2 regions of the Streptomyces poriticola genome follow, and region 2 is predicted to be linked to the other one. Evidence: riboswitches for the same ligand, from Rfam matches in the RefSeq annotation. Region 2 holds a riboswitch; the other holds the start of a gene.
The links. Region 2 has a riboswitch for cyclic di-AMP ahead of V5O46_RS05560 (transglycosylase family protein). Riboswitches for the same ligand answer to the same signal wherever they lie in the genome.
Positions count from the first base shown of each region.

Region 1 (5,973 bases), on a different contig from region 2:
TGGTCGTGTCGAACGGGCCGTACGCGGTGCCGATCTCCTGGAAGCCCTCGAAATAGCCGGTGTCACCGCTGTGGAAGAGGCGGTGGTTCTCCCCGGCGACGGCCCAGGAGGCCCAGAGCGTGTGCTGGGTGTTGCGCAGACCGCGCCCGCAGAAGTGGCGGGCCGGGGTGGCGGTCAGGGTCAGGCCGCCCACCTGCGTGGACTCGTGCCAGTCCAGTTCGCGCAGCCGGCCGGCGGCGACGCCCCAGTGCTCCAGGTGGGCGCCGACGCCCAGGGGCACGGCGAACAGCGTGTCCGTGCCGGCCAGCGCCTTGATCGTGGGCATGTCCAGATGGTCGTAGTGGTCGTGCGAGATCACCACGACGTCGACCGGGCCGAGGGCGGTCAGGGGCAGCGGCACCCGGTGCAGCCTCCTGGGGCCGGCGAAGGGGAACGGGGAGCAGCGCTCACCCCAGACCGGATCGAACAGCACCCGCCGCCCGTCGATCTCGGCGAGCACGCTGGAGTGGCCCAGCCAGGTCAGCCGGAGTGCGGTGGCCGGGGGGCGGGCGAGGTCGGCGAGGGTGGTGGCGTGCGTCGGCACGGTGCCCCCGGGGGTTCTGCGCCGACGCGCCTCGCGGTCGAGGAAGATCTTGGCGAAGTCCAGGGCGGAGCCGGAGGGCCGGGTCCGGGCCGGACCGCCGGGGTTCTGGAAGACACCGTCGGTGAAATGCGGCGATCTGCGGATCCGCGCCATGCGCTCGCCGCCGGGGTCCACACCGAAGGCCGCGGGCCGCGGTACACGGAACCCGGTGCTCGGGAGACGGAAGCCTGCCACGGTACCTCCAGGTGGAGTAGGTCAGGCTTTCATTATGATCGGCCGGCCCGGTCGTGCGGGAGCCGCGCATCTCCGGAAGGGGCCGGGCGGCACCGGGGTGCCTTGTAGGGTGACCTTCCGTGGCCAGAATTCGATTGAGTGTGCGAGAACGGCGTGAGGAGCTGCTCAGCGCGGCGGTCGAGCAGATAGCCGCCCGGGGTGTCGCGGCCGTGCGGATCTCCGACGTCGCCTCGGCGCTCGGCGTCAGCAATGCGCTGGTGCTCTACCACTTCTCGACCAAGGAGAAGCTGGTCGCCGCCGCGTTCGGGCATGCCGCCCAGGACGACCTGGCGCATCTGCGCAAACTGCTCGGCCGCCGCACCTCGGCACTGCGCCGGCTACGTGCGGCCGTCCGCTGGTACGCCCCCACCGGCCAGGCCAAGGGCTGGCGGCTGTGGATCGAGAGCTGGGCGGCGGCCCAGCGCGAGCCCGCGCTGCGCGAGGTCGCGCGGGATCTCGACGCTCAGTGGAAAGCCGCGCTGACCGAGGTCATCACCGAGGGCGTGGCCGCGGGCGAGTTCCCCTGCCCGGACCCGGCCGGCTCCGCCCTGCGTCTGACGGCCCTGCTGGACGGGCTGGCCGTGCAGCTGACGGCGTACGGCGGCACGGTGTCCCGGGCGCGCGCGCAGTCGTGGGTGGACGAGGCGCTCGCCCGTGAGCTGGAGGTGGAGCAGAAGGCCTGGACCACGGCTGCGCGGTGAGCGCGACGCACGCCCGGCTCCGGACGGGGGGCCACGGCGAGAGCCCCGCCCACCGGGGACGGTGTGTGCGCGACCCGCGACCCGGGCCCCGGCTCCCGGCGGCGTGGAGTACGCAGTGCTCGCGCCGGCCGGCGGCGCCGAGGGGGTTCTGTTCGTGCCGGCCCCCGGCGACCGCCGAGGGGGCCGCGTTCGCCGCTGACCCGGGGTGAGCCGGTGTGGTCAGGCCACCGGGGCGATCCGGCTCCTGATGTCGTCCGGCGACAGCGTGCCCTTGGCGGTCACATGGTCGCCGGAGGACTGGCCGCGCAGGCGCCGCCCGATCCAGGGCACCAGGTACTCGCGCGCCCAGTGGACGTCGTCCCGGCGGACATCGAGCGCGCCGCGCGGCGGGAGCGGCGGCCAGGGCTGCTCCGGGTCGGCGGGGACCGGCAGCCCGAGCGCCTGGCCGGCGCGGAGGGCCACGCGCGTGTGCCCCTCGGGCGACAGGTGCAGGCGGTCGGCGTCCCAGGCCCGGCGGTCCTGCACGCTCCGCAGGGACCACAGGTCGAGCACGGGGCAGCCGTACCGGTCGGCGACGGCGCGCACATGCCCGTTGTAGGTGGCGATCTTGCCGCGCAGATGCCTGAGGACGGGCACGCCCCGGGTGTCGAAGCCGGTCGTCACCAGGACGGTGCCGGCCACCGTGGTCAGCGCGGCGACCGCCCGCTCGAACCGCTCCGCGACCTCGTCCGGGTCGGTGCCGGGCCGGATGATGTCGTTGCCGCCCGCGCAGAACGAGACCAGGTCCGGGGCGAGTTCGACCGCCCGCGGGACCTGCTCCGTCGTGATCTGGTCGAGCAGCCTTCCGCGCACGGCGAGGTTGGTGTAGGTGAATTCGCCTTCGGGCCGCCGGTCGGCGAGCAGGACGGCGAGGCGGTCGGCCCAGCCGACGAACGCCCCGTCGGGGCCGGGATCGCCGACGCCCTCGGTGAAGCTGTCCCCCACCGACACGTACGACCCGATCACTGATCTGCTGTCACTCTTCGAATCGTCTGCCACGCCGGACCATGATTCACCCTGGAATGTGACCTACGCGACCGTAGGCAGGGGTTGACGAGCGGTGAGAAAGGCCACTGCCAAGGCTTGGTCAACTCCGGAATAGCGCAGCGTCCCCGCCCGGGAACGCGGGAACGGCGAAGGCCGGACCCGGGGATCGGGGTCCGGCCTTCGGGCGTGCGTGCCTCGGGCGTCAGAGGGAGACGCCGTGCGAGCGCAGGTAGGCGATCGGGTCCACGTCGGAGCCGTAGTTCGGCGTGGTGCGGATCTCGAAGTGCAGGTGCGGACCGGTGGAGTTGCCGGTCGAGCCGGACAGGCCGACCTGCTGCCCCGCGGTCACGGACTGACCGGTGGAGACGGAGAGCGAGGACAGGTGGGCGTACTGGGCGTAGTAGCCGTCGGCGAGCTTGATGACGACCTGGTTGCCGTACGCACCGGCCCAGCCGGCGGAGACGACGGTGCCGGCGCCGACGGCCTTCAGGGAGGTGCCGGTCGGGACGACGAAGTCGGTGCCGGTGTGGTAGCCGCTGGACCACATGCTGCCGGTCTGGTGGTAGGGGGTGCCGATGGTGCCGCCCGGCACCGGGGACACGTAACCCGAGGCACTCGCGGTGCCGGCGGACTGCGCAGCCGCGCCCTCGGAGGAGGACTTCTCGGCCGGGGCCTGCTCCGCCTTCTGCGCGGTCTCGGTCTTCTCGGCCTTCTCGGCCTGCTTCGGGGCCGACGGCTCGGCGGCCTCGGCGGCCTTCGGAGCGGACGACTCGGCGGCACCCGCCTCGGCCGGTCCGCCGACGGAGAGCTTCAGACCCGGGTGGATGAGGGACGGGTCCTCGCCGATGGCCTGGAGGTTGTCGGCCCACAGCTGCTGCCAGCCGCCGGTGACGTCGTACCTGTCGGCGATCTTCGAGAGCCAGTCGCCGGCGCGCACGGTGTAGGTGTGCTTCTCCGACGACTTCTCCGAGTTCTTCCCGGAGTTGTTCGAGGCGACCTGCTGCTGGGCCGCCGAGAGCGACTGCGGCGCCTTCTCGGCAACGGACTGCGCGGGGGCCGCGTGGGCGCTCACGGCGCCGATGAGCGGCAGCGCGAGCGCGGCGCCACCGGTTCCGGCGACGGCGATGGTGCGGGTCAGACGCTGGGTCCTGGTGCGACGGTGCTTACCCCTGGCGGGCATGGCGAATTCCTCTCCGGCGCCTGCGAGGTGAGCTGTCGGGTTCGGGCTGGAGATGCCCGGCCGTGCCGCGGCACGACTTGACCCCTAGCCGTTCCGGAGACCGGAACAGGCGGTGATTCCTGTGGGTCCCCCGCTCCTGCCGGGTACGGGTGTCGGGTGGGTGCGAAAGTCCGGTCGGCGGCAGGATTAGGCGTCCGTCCGGATCGGTCGTGAACGTAAGGGACCAAGACGCACAGGAACAAGCAGGGGTTTCCCGATACGCGGTATTTGCTTGATCCATCCCGGGTTTCCGCGGTAACACTCCGTCGATTTGATGCCCGCCGCAATGCACGAAAGCCCTTGAGAAGCACGTGAATTACGTGAACATGACGGACAACGCACCGTCACGGATATGACGCTCCTCACGCGACCGCACTCCAGGTTCCTTTATTCCAGAGCGAGTTGGAATGAAGGTGCTAATTCGGACAGAAGGCCCAGATGGGATGTGAATGGAAAAGCGCGACAAGAATGTCTCCGGCGCCGAGGCCGGGCCGTGCCTGTGGACAACTCATTGCCCCAGGCAAGAGATGCCGTATCGTCGAGTCGGTGGCCGCCGACGATCAGCGCCGGCGGCGCGGAGTGGGAGGAGCCCCCGTGACGCAGCAGGTCCCGTCGACCGAGCCCGAGCTGGCCGGTGTGCGCAATTTCCGTGACGTGGGCGGCCTGCCGACCGAGGACGGCCGCCGGGTGCGGCACGGCGTGCTGTTCCGCAGCGGGCACCTGGCGCACGCCACGGCGGAGGACGCCGCGTTCCTCGGCGCCCTCGGCCTGCACACGATCTTCGACTTCCGCAACTCCGCCGACCAGAAGCTCGAGGGCCCGGATATCGCGCTGCCCGGCGTGCGCAATGTGAACCTGCCGCTGTCCGACCCGGCCGACGGCGCCGAGTTCTGGAAGATGGTCCGCGACGGCGATCTGGACCAGCTCCGCGACATCCTCGCGGACGGAAGGGCCGCGGACCGGATGATCGCCTCCTACCGCATGATCGTCAAGGAGCGTACGGCGGAGCACTCCCAGGTGCTGCACTCGCTCGCCGAGGACAGCGTCCCCGCCCTGATGCACTGCGCGGCCGGCAAGGACCGGGCCGGCCTGTCGGTGGCGGTGACCCTGCTGGCCGTGGGAGTGGAGCGCGAGGCCGTTCTCGAGGACTATCTGAAGTCCGGCGCCGAGCACCGCCGCTACCGGGTGCACCGCAGCAGCAGCTCCGCCTCCGCCTACTCCCCCGAGGTCATGGAGCTGCTCAGCCCCCTGTTCGACGCGCGGGCCGAGTATCTGGCGGCGGCCTTCGAGACCGTCGAGGAGACCTGGGGCGGCGTCGACGCCTATCTGGAGCAGGGGCTGGGCGTCACACCGGAGACCCGGGAGCGGCTGCGGGGGCGGCTCCTCGACTGAGGCCGCCCAAGGCCCTCACTTCGCCCCGAGCTCGAAGAGCAGATAGACGAAGGCGGCGAAGACATGCCCCACGGCGATGTAGACGATCAGCCGCACCCACAGGGCCCGCGGGAACTTCTCCTCCATGTCGCTCATGGCATCTCTCCGGTGGTGCGGCCCAGGCACAGCGCGGCCGTGGGGCTCTGCAGCAGGGTGTGGACGAACAGCAGGTCGACGCCGTCGGGGTCCGGGGCGGCGATCCGGTGCGGGGTCAGCGAGTCGAAGTGCGCGCTGTCGCCGGGAGCGAGCCGGTGCACGGTGTCACCGAGGTGCAGCCGCAGCCGGCCCCGCAGCACATACAGCCACTCCTCGCCCGGGTGCACCCGCACCATGTCGCCCTGCGTCCCGTACGGCACATGGACGCGCAGGGCCTGCATGCCGCGCCCGGTCGCCCCGGCCTGCCAGTACGTCCAGCCGCCCGCCGGGGCCGGCTCCATGTCGGCGGCCCGCACTACGGCGTCGCGGTCCGCGGCGGTCTCGCCGAGCAGCTCGGAGACGGTGGTGCCGTAGATCCGGGCCAGGCCGAGCAGCATGGGCAGCGAGGGCTGCCGCTGCCCGGTCTCCAGCCGGGAGAGGTGGGCCGGCGACAGTCCCGCCGCGCGGGCCGCGGCCTCCAGGGTGAGGGCGGCCCGCCGGCGCAGGGCCCGCAGCTGCGGTGCCACCGCGGACATCGCGTCGGCGGGGCCGTCCGGCGGGTCGGGCTCGGAAACGGTCATACGTCCATTGAGCCCGAGCGAGTG
Region 1 covers NZ_JBAGKH010000019.1:12,152-18,124, forward strand. Annotated here, with positions in the region: gene V5O46_RS21615 (MBL fold metallo-hydrolase) at 1-817, opposite strand, end outside; gene V5O46_RS21620 (TetR/AcrR family transcriptional regulator) at 937-1,557, shown strand; gene V5O46_RS21625 (SGNH/GDSL hydrolase family protein) at 1,777-2,562, opposite strand; gene V5O46_RS21630 (M23 family metallopeptidase) at 2,786-3,763, opposite strand; cyclic di-AMP (ydaO/yuaA leader) riboswitch at 3,768-3,925, opposite strand; gene V5O46_RS21635 (tyrosine-protein phosphatase) at 4,397-5,194, shown strand; gene V5O46_RS21640 (DUF6126 family protein) at 5,210-5,329, opposite strand; gene V5O46_RS21645 (helix-turn-helix domain-containing protein) at 5,326-5,949, opposite strand.
Region 1: linked by a shared signal. The riboswitch ahead of V5O46_RS21630 (M23 family metallopeptidase) and the one ahead of V5O46_RS05560 (transglycosylase family protein) in region 2 are both predicted to bind cyclic di-AMP.

Region 2 (5,973 bases):
ACCGTCGAAGGGTGACCGACCAGCACCAGCCCCACGCCTCCGGCGACACCCCCGCCCCCGACCTCTTCACCTGGGAGTTCGCGAGCAACCCCTACCCTGCCTACGCCTGGCTGCGCGAGCACGCGCCCGTGCACCGCACCCGGCTGCCCAGTGGGGTCGAGGCCTGGCTGGTCACTCGGTACGCCGATGCCAAGCAGGCGCTGGCCGACCCGGGGCTGTCCAAGAACCCCGCGCATCACGACGAGCCCGCGCACGCCAAAGGCAAGACCGGCATCCCCGGCGAGCGCAAGGCCGAGCTGATGACGCACCTGCTCAACATCGACCCGCCGGACCACACCCGGCTGCGCCGGCTGGTCAGCAAGGCGTTCACACCGCGGCGCGTCGCCGAGTTCGCGCCCCGCGTGCAGGAGCTCGCCGACGGCCTCATCGACCGGTTCGCCGCCCGCGGGTCCGCCGACCTCATCCACGAGTTCGCCTTCCCGCTTCCCATCTACGCCATCTGCGACCTGCTCGGTGTCCCGCGCGAGGACCAGGACGACTTCCGGGACTGGGCGGGCATGATGATCCGGCACGGGAAGGGGCCCCGCGGCGGGGTCGCTCGGTCGGTCAAGAAGATGCGCGGCTATCTCGCCGAACTCATCCACCGGAAGCGGGAGGCCCTGCCCACCGAACCCGGGCCCGGCGAGGACCTCATCTCGGGGCTCATCCGCGCCTCCGACCACGGCGAGCACCTCACCGAGAACGAGGCCGCAGCCATGGCCTTCATCCTCCTCTTCGCCGGCTTCGAGACCACCGTCAATCTCATCGGCAACGGCACCTACTCGCTGCTCACCCACCCCGGTCAGCGTGCCCGTCTGCAGCGCTCGCTTGCCGCCGGCGAGCGCGGCCTGCTGGAGACCGGCGTCGAGGAACTCCTGCGCCACGACGGCCCGGTGGAGCTCGCCACCTGGCGGTTCGCCACCCGCCCGCTCACCGTCGGCGGACAGGACATCGCTGCCGGCGACCCCGTGCTCGTCGTGCTGGCCGCCGCCGACCGGGACCCTGAGCGGTTCGCGGACCCCGACACCCTCGATCTGTCCCGCCGGGACAACCAGCACCTCGGGTACGGCCATGGCATCCACTACTGCCTCGGCGCCCCGCTCGCCCGGCTGGAGGGCCAGACCGCGCTCGCCACCCTCCTCACCCGGCTTCCCGATCTGCGCCTCGACGCCGATCCGGCCGAACTGCGCTGGCGCGGCGGGCTCATCATGCGCGGACTGCGCACCCTGCCCGTGTCCTTCACCCCGCCCGAGGCAGCGGTCGCCCCGCAGACCCACGACGCCCGAAGCAAACGTGACACACGCTCAGCTCTGTGATCTTCACGTGATCTGCGCGGCATGAACTTGTGACAAGTGATCGTCTGCCGATACGTTCACGGATCAGCGCGGCGACCGAGCCCCAGCCCGTCGCGCCGTTCCGTGCTGTCTCGCGAAAGGTCTCCGCATGCTCTCCGGGAACGGTCGTCACCGTCGCCCCCGCCAGGCCCCGGCCCTCGTCGTCGCGGCCGGAGTGACCGGCTCCGCCATCGCGATCCCGCTCCTCGGAGCCTCCGGCGCCGGCGCGGCCGACGGCACGACCTGGGACCGTGTCGCCGAGTGCGAGACGGGCGGCGCATGGAGCCAGAACAGCGGCAACGGCTACTACGGCGGACTCCAGCTGTCCCAGGAGCACTGGGAGACCTACGGCGGCCTCGACTACGCCTCCAGCGCCGACACGGCCAGCCGCTCCCAGCAGATAGAGATAGCCGAGAAGGTGCTCGCGGCCGAGGGCATCGCCGCCTGGCCGACCTGCGGACTGCTCGCCGGACTGGAGAACGACTCCTCCACGGGGGCCGGCGGCGGCACCGCGAGTGACGGACCGTCGGACGGGACGCCGGCCGGCTCGCCCACCGCGGACGCCTCGGGCACGCCCGGGACCGCCCCCGGTGCGGACAAGACCCCGGACCCGGGCGCGGAGGGCGCGGGGCCCGGCACGTCGGACCCGGCGGCCGAGCCCTCGTCCCCGTCCGCCGACCCGGCAGCCGGAGCGGATGAATCGGCCGAGTCCGACACATCCCCCGTATCCCCCGTATCCCCTGAATCCTCCGCGCCGACCGATCCGGCCACCACAAAGCGCGACGACTCGGACAACTCCGGGCAGAGTGAGGGTGCTTCGGACCCGGGCGCCACCGATCGGCCCGGCGCCGGCCGGCACCGGGGTGACAGTGCCGACGAGGGCGCCGACACGGCCGCCGGGGACGGCCGCACCGGCGAGTCGTCCGGCCGGCACGCCTCGCGCGACGGCGCCGCGGCGCGGGAGGCGGCGGACGGCACGTACACCGTCCGGTCCGGCGACAGCCTGTGGCTCATCGCCGACTCCCTTGAGCTGGGCGGCGGGTGGTCCGCGCTCTACGCCGCCAACGAGGATGTCGTCGGCGCCGACCCCGACCACATCCTGCCCGGTCAGACGCTTGCAGTCGGGGGCGAAACGGGCGAAAAGTAGCGGGAGTTCACGTCACGGTTCGGCCTGAATGTCCGTTTTAAATGCCGTGAGAGATAGGTCTCAGAAGCCCTGATCGTCTTTGAAAATCCGCGGAGCGCGTGTCTACGGTCAGGACCGCTCGCCATCGCGGGCCCCGGCTGCCGCAACGCCGAATCCTGCCAGCGGCCGTCCGGGAACAGTCGTCGCGTCAAGCGCCGTAGGCAGGAGCGGGGGACCCAAGGTAAGTGCCGTACCGGGCAGTCGAGCCCGAGCGGCTTGGGGTGAAGCCGAGTCCCGTCAGGGACCCGGCCGGGCAATTCCACCGGCCCGAACCCGACAGCTCACCTCGCAGGCGTCGGTGAGGGGATCCATCCATGCTGTTCTCCGGCAAGGGCAAGCACCGTCGTCCGTCCAAGACCGCTCGCGCCATCGCCGCCGTCGGCGTCACCGGCGCCGCCGCCGTCGCCGCCCCGCTGATGGCGGCCGGCAACGCCTCCGCCGCCACCGCCGCCGAGTGGGACGCCGTCGCCCAGTGCGAGTCCGGCGGCAACTGGTCCATCAACACCGGCAACGGCTACTACGGCGGCCTGCAGTTCTCCGCCTCCACCTGGGCCGCGTTCGGCGGTACCCAGTACGCCGCCACCGCCGACCGGGCCACCAAGGCGCAGCAGATCGAGATCGCCGAGAAGGTCCTCGCGGGCCAGGGCAAGGGCGCCTGGCCGGTCTGCGGCACCGGCCTGTCCAGCACCCCGTACAGCGGCGGCGGTGCCGAGGCCGGCTCCGGCAGCACCTCGACCGCGCCGTCCGAGTCCCGCGAGAGCGAGCAGAAGGCCTCCCGCTCGCAGGAGCGCCCGGCCGCCGAGCCGACGCAGCCGGCCGCGAAGGCGGACAAGGCCGAGAAGGCCGAGAAGAAGACCGTCACCACCCCGGCCGGCGAGACGGTCGCCAAGGGCGACGGTGAGTACAAGGTCGTCAAGGGTGACACGCTCAGCGGTATCGCCGCGGAGCACGGCGTCGAGGGCGGCTGGCAGAAGCTGTTCCAGCTCAACGACGACATCGTCGACGACGCCGACCTGATCTACCCGGGTCAGCAGCTGCACCTGAAGTAAGCGGCGGCGTCCCGCAGTCTCCCCGCCCCGGTGCGTCTCCCCCCGTGCGCACCGGGGCGGGGTTTTTTCCTGGACATCATTTGTTTCGTCCGGAAACAATTTTCTCTCGGTTCTGTCCAACGGGTGGTCGGGCGGCCGGCCGCCGCCCGGAGCCGGTTAGGCTCATGTCGCAGCACCCCACCCGTGGTCCTGCTGACCCGCGTCACATCCAAGAAGGAGATGCTCGTGCCGTCCATCGACGTCGTCGTAGCCCGGGAAATCCTGGACTCCCGAGGCAACCCCACGGTCGAGGTCGAGGTCGGCCTCGACGACGGCAGCACGGGTCGTGCCGCCGTCCCGTCCGGTGCCTCCACCGGTGCCTTCGAGGCCATCGAGCTCCGCGACGGTGACACCAACCGCTACCTGGGCAAGGGCGTCGAGAAGGCCGTCCTCGCCGTCATCGAGCAGATCGGCCCGGAGCTGGTCGGCTACGACGCCACCGAGCAGCGCCTGATCGACCAGGCCATGTTCGACCTGGACGCCACCGACAACAAGGGCTCCCTCGGCGCCAACGCCATCCTCGGCGTGTCGCTCGCCGTCGCCCACGCCGCCTCCGAGGCGTCCGACCTGCCGCTCTTCCGCTACCTGGGCGGCCCCAACGCGCACCTGCTGCCGGTGCCGATGATGAACATCCTGAACGGCGGCGCCCACGCCGACTCCAACGTGGACATCCAGGAGTTCATGATCGCCCCGATCGGCGCGGAGTCCTTCTCCGAGGCCCTGCGCTGGGGCACCGAGGTCTACCACACGCTGAAGAAGGTGCTGAAGGCCAAGGGCCTGTCCACCGGTCTCGGCGACGAGGGCGGCTTCGCCCCGAACCTGGACTCCAACCGTGCCGCCCTCGACCTGATCATCGAGGCCATCAAGGAGGCCGGCTACACCCCCGGCGAGCAGGTCGCCCTGGCCCTGGACGTGGCCGCCACCGAGTTCTACAAGGACGGCGTCTACGTCTTCGAGGGCAAGGAGCGCACCGCCCAGGAGATGACGTCGTACTACGCGGAGCTGGTCGACGCCTACCCGCTGGTCTCCATCGAGGACCCGCTGAACGAGGAGGACTGGGAGGGCTGGCAGACCATCACCGCCGAGCTCGGTGACAAGGTCCAGCTCGTCGGCGACGACCTGTTCGTCACCAACCCCGAGCGTCTCCAGCGCGGCATCGACGACAACGCCGGCAACGCGCTGCTGGTCAAGGTCAACCAGATCGGTTCGCTCACCGAGACCCTGGACGCCGTCGAGCTGGCCCAGCGCAACGGCTTCAAGTGCATGATGTCCCACCGCTCCGGCGAGACCGAGGACGTCACCATCGCCGACCTGGCCGTCGCCACCAACTGCGGCCAGATCAAGACCGGCGCCCCGGCCCGCTCCGAGCGCGTCGCCAAGTACAACCAGCTGCTGCGCATCGAGGAGATCCTCGACGACGCCGCGGTGTACGCCGGCCGCTCGGCGTTCCCCCGTTTCAAGGGCTGAGCGCCCGGTAGGCAGCGTCGTCCGTACGTCCCCGTACCCGGTCCCGTACCGTGTGCGGGGACGTACGCACGTGTGCACGCACACGCACGAAGGTGAACGGGAGGCGGGAAATGGCCGTGAAGGACCGGGACCGTTTCTCCACCGCGACCCGGATCCGGCTGCTCGGGGAGCAGACCGCGGCCCGGGTCTACCGCTCGCAGACCAGGCGCCAGGCCCGGCGCTCCCGGCTGACCGGGCGGGCGGCGCTGCTCGCACTGGTGGTCTGCTCGCTCGTGGTCGCCCTCGCCTACCCGATACGGCAGTACGTCGCACAGCGCGCCGAGATCGCCGACCTGAAGCAGCAGAAGCGGCAGGCCCAGCAGCGGGTCGAGGACCTGCGGGACCTCAAGGCGCGCTGGCAGGACGACGCGTACGCGGCCCAGCAGATCCGGCTGCGGCTGCACTATGTGCTGCCCGGCGAGACCGGGTACATCATGCGCGATCCGGACACGGCCCGGCAGTCGCGCACCGGTGTCGGGGCGGCCGACCGCCCGTGGTACCGCAACGTCCTGGACGGCGTGGACAAGGCGGACGCCGCCGGCCGCTGACCCCGCCCGGACCGCCCGGACCGATCGCACGCCCGCCGCACCGCACCGACAGCCCGACAGCCCGACACGCCGACAGCCCGACACGCCGACAGCCCGACACGCCGACGGTCCGACAGCCCGACACACGACAGCGCTCGACACACCGACCGCCCGACAGAGAGACACCCCGAAGACAGTCATGGAACACGCTCCGCCGCCCACCCCGCGCACCGAGCCCACGGACGCGGACGTCGAGGCCTTCAAGCAGCAGCTCGGACGTCCGCCGCGCGGAC
Region 2 covers NZ_JBAGKH010000003.1:103,023-108,995, reverse strand. Annotated here, with positions in the region: gene V5O46_RS05570 (cytochrome P450 family protein) at 12-1,355, shown strand; gene V5O46_RS05565 (transglycosylase family protein) at 1,483-2,520, shown strand; cyclic di-AMP (ydaO/yuaA leader) riboswitch at 2,703-2,869, shown strand; gene V5O46_RS05560 (transglycosylase family protein) at 2,874-3,608, shown strand; gene eno (phosphopyruvate hydratase) at 3,834-5,114, shown strand; gene V5O46_RS05550 (FtsB family cell division protein) at 5,225-5,701, shown strand; gene V5O46_RS05545 (DUF501 domain-containing protein) at 5,880-5,973, shown strand, end outside.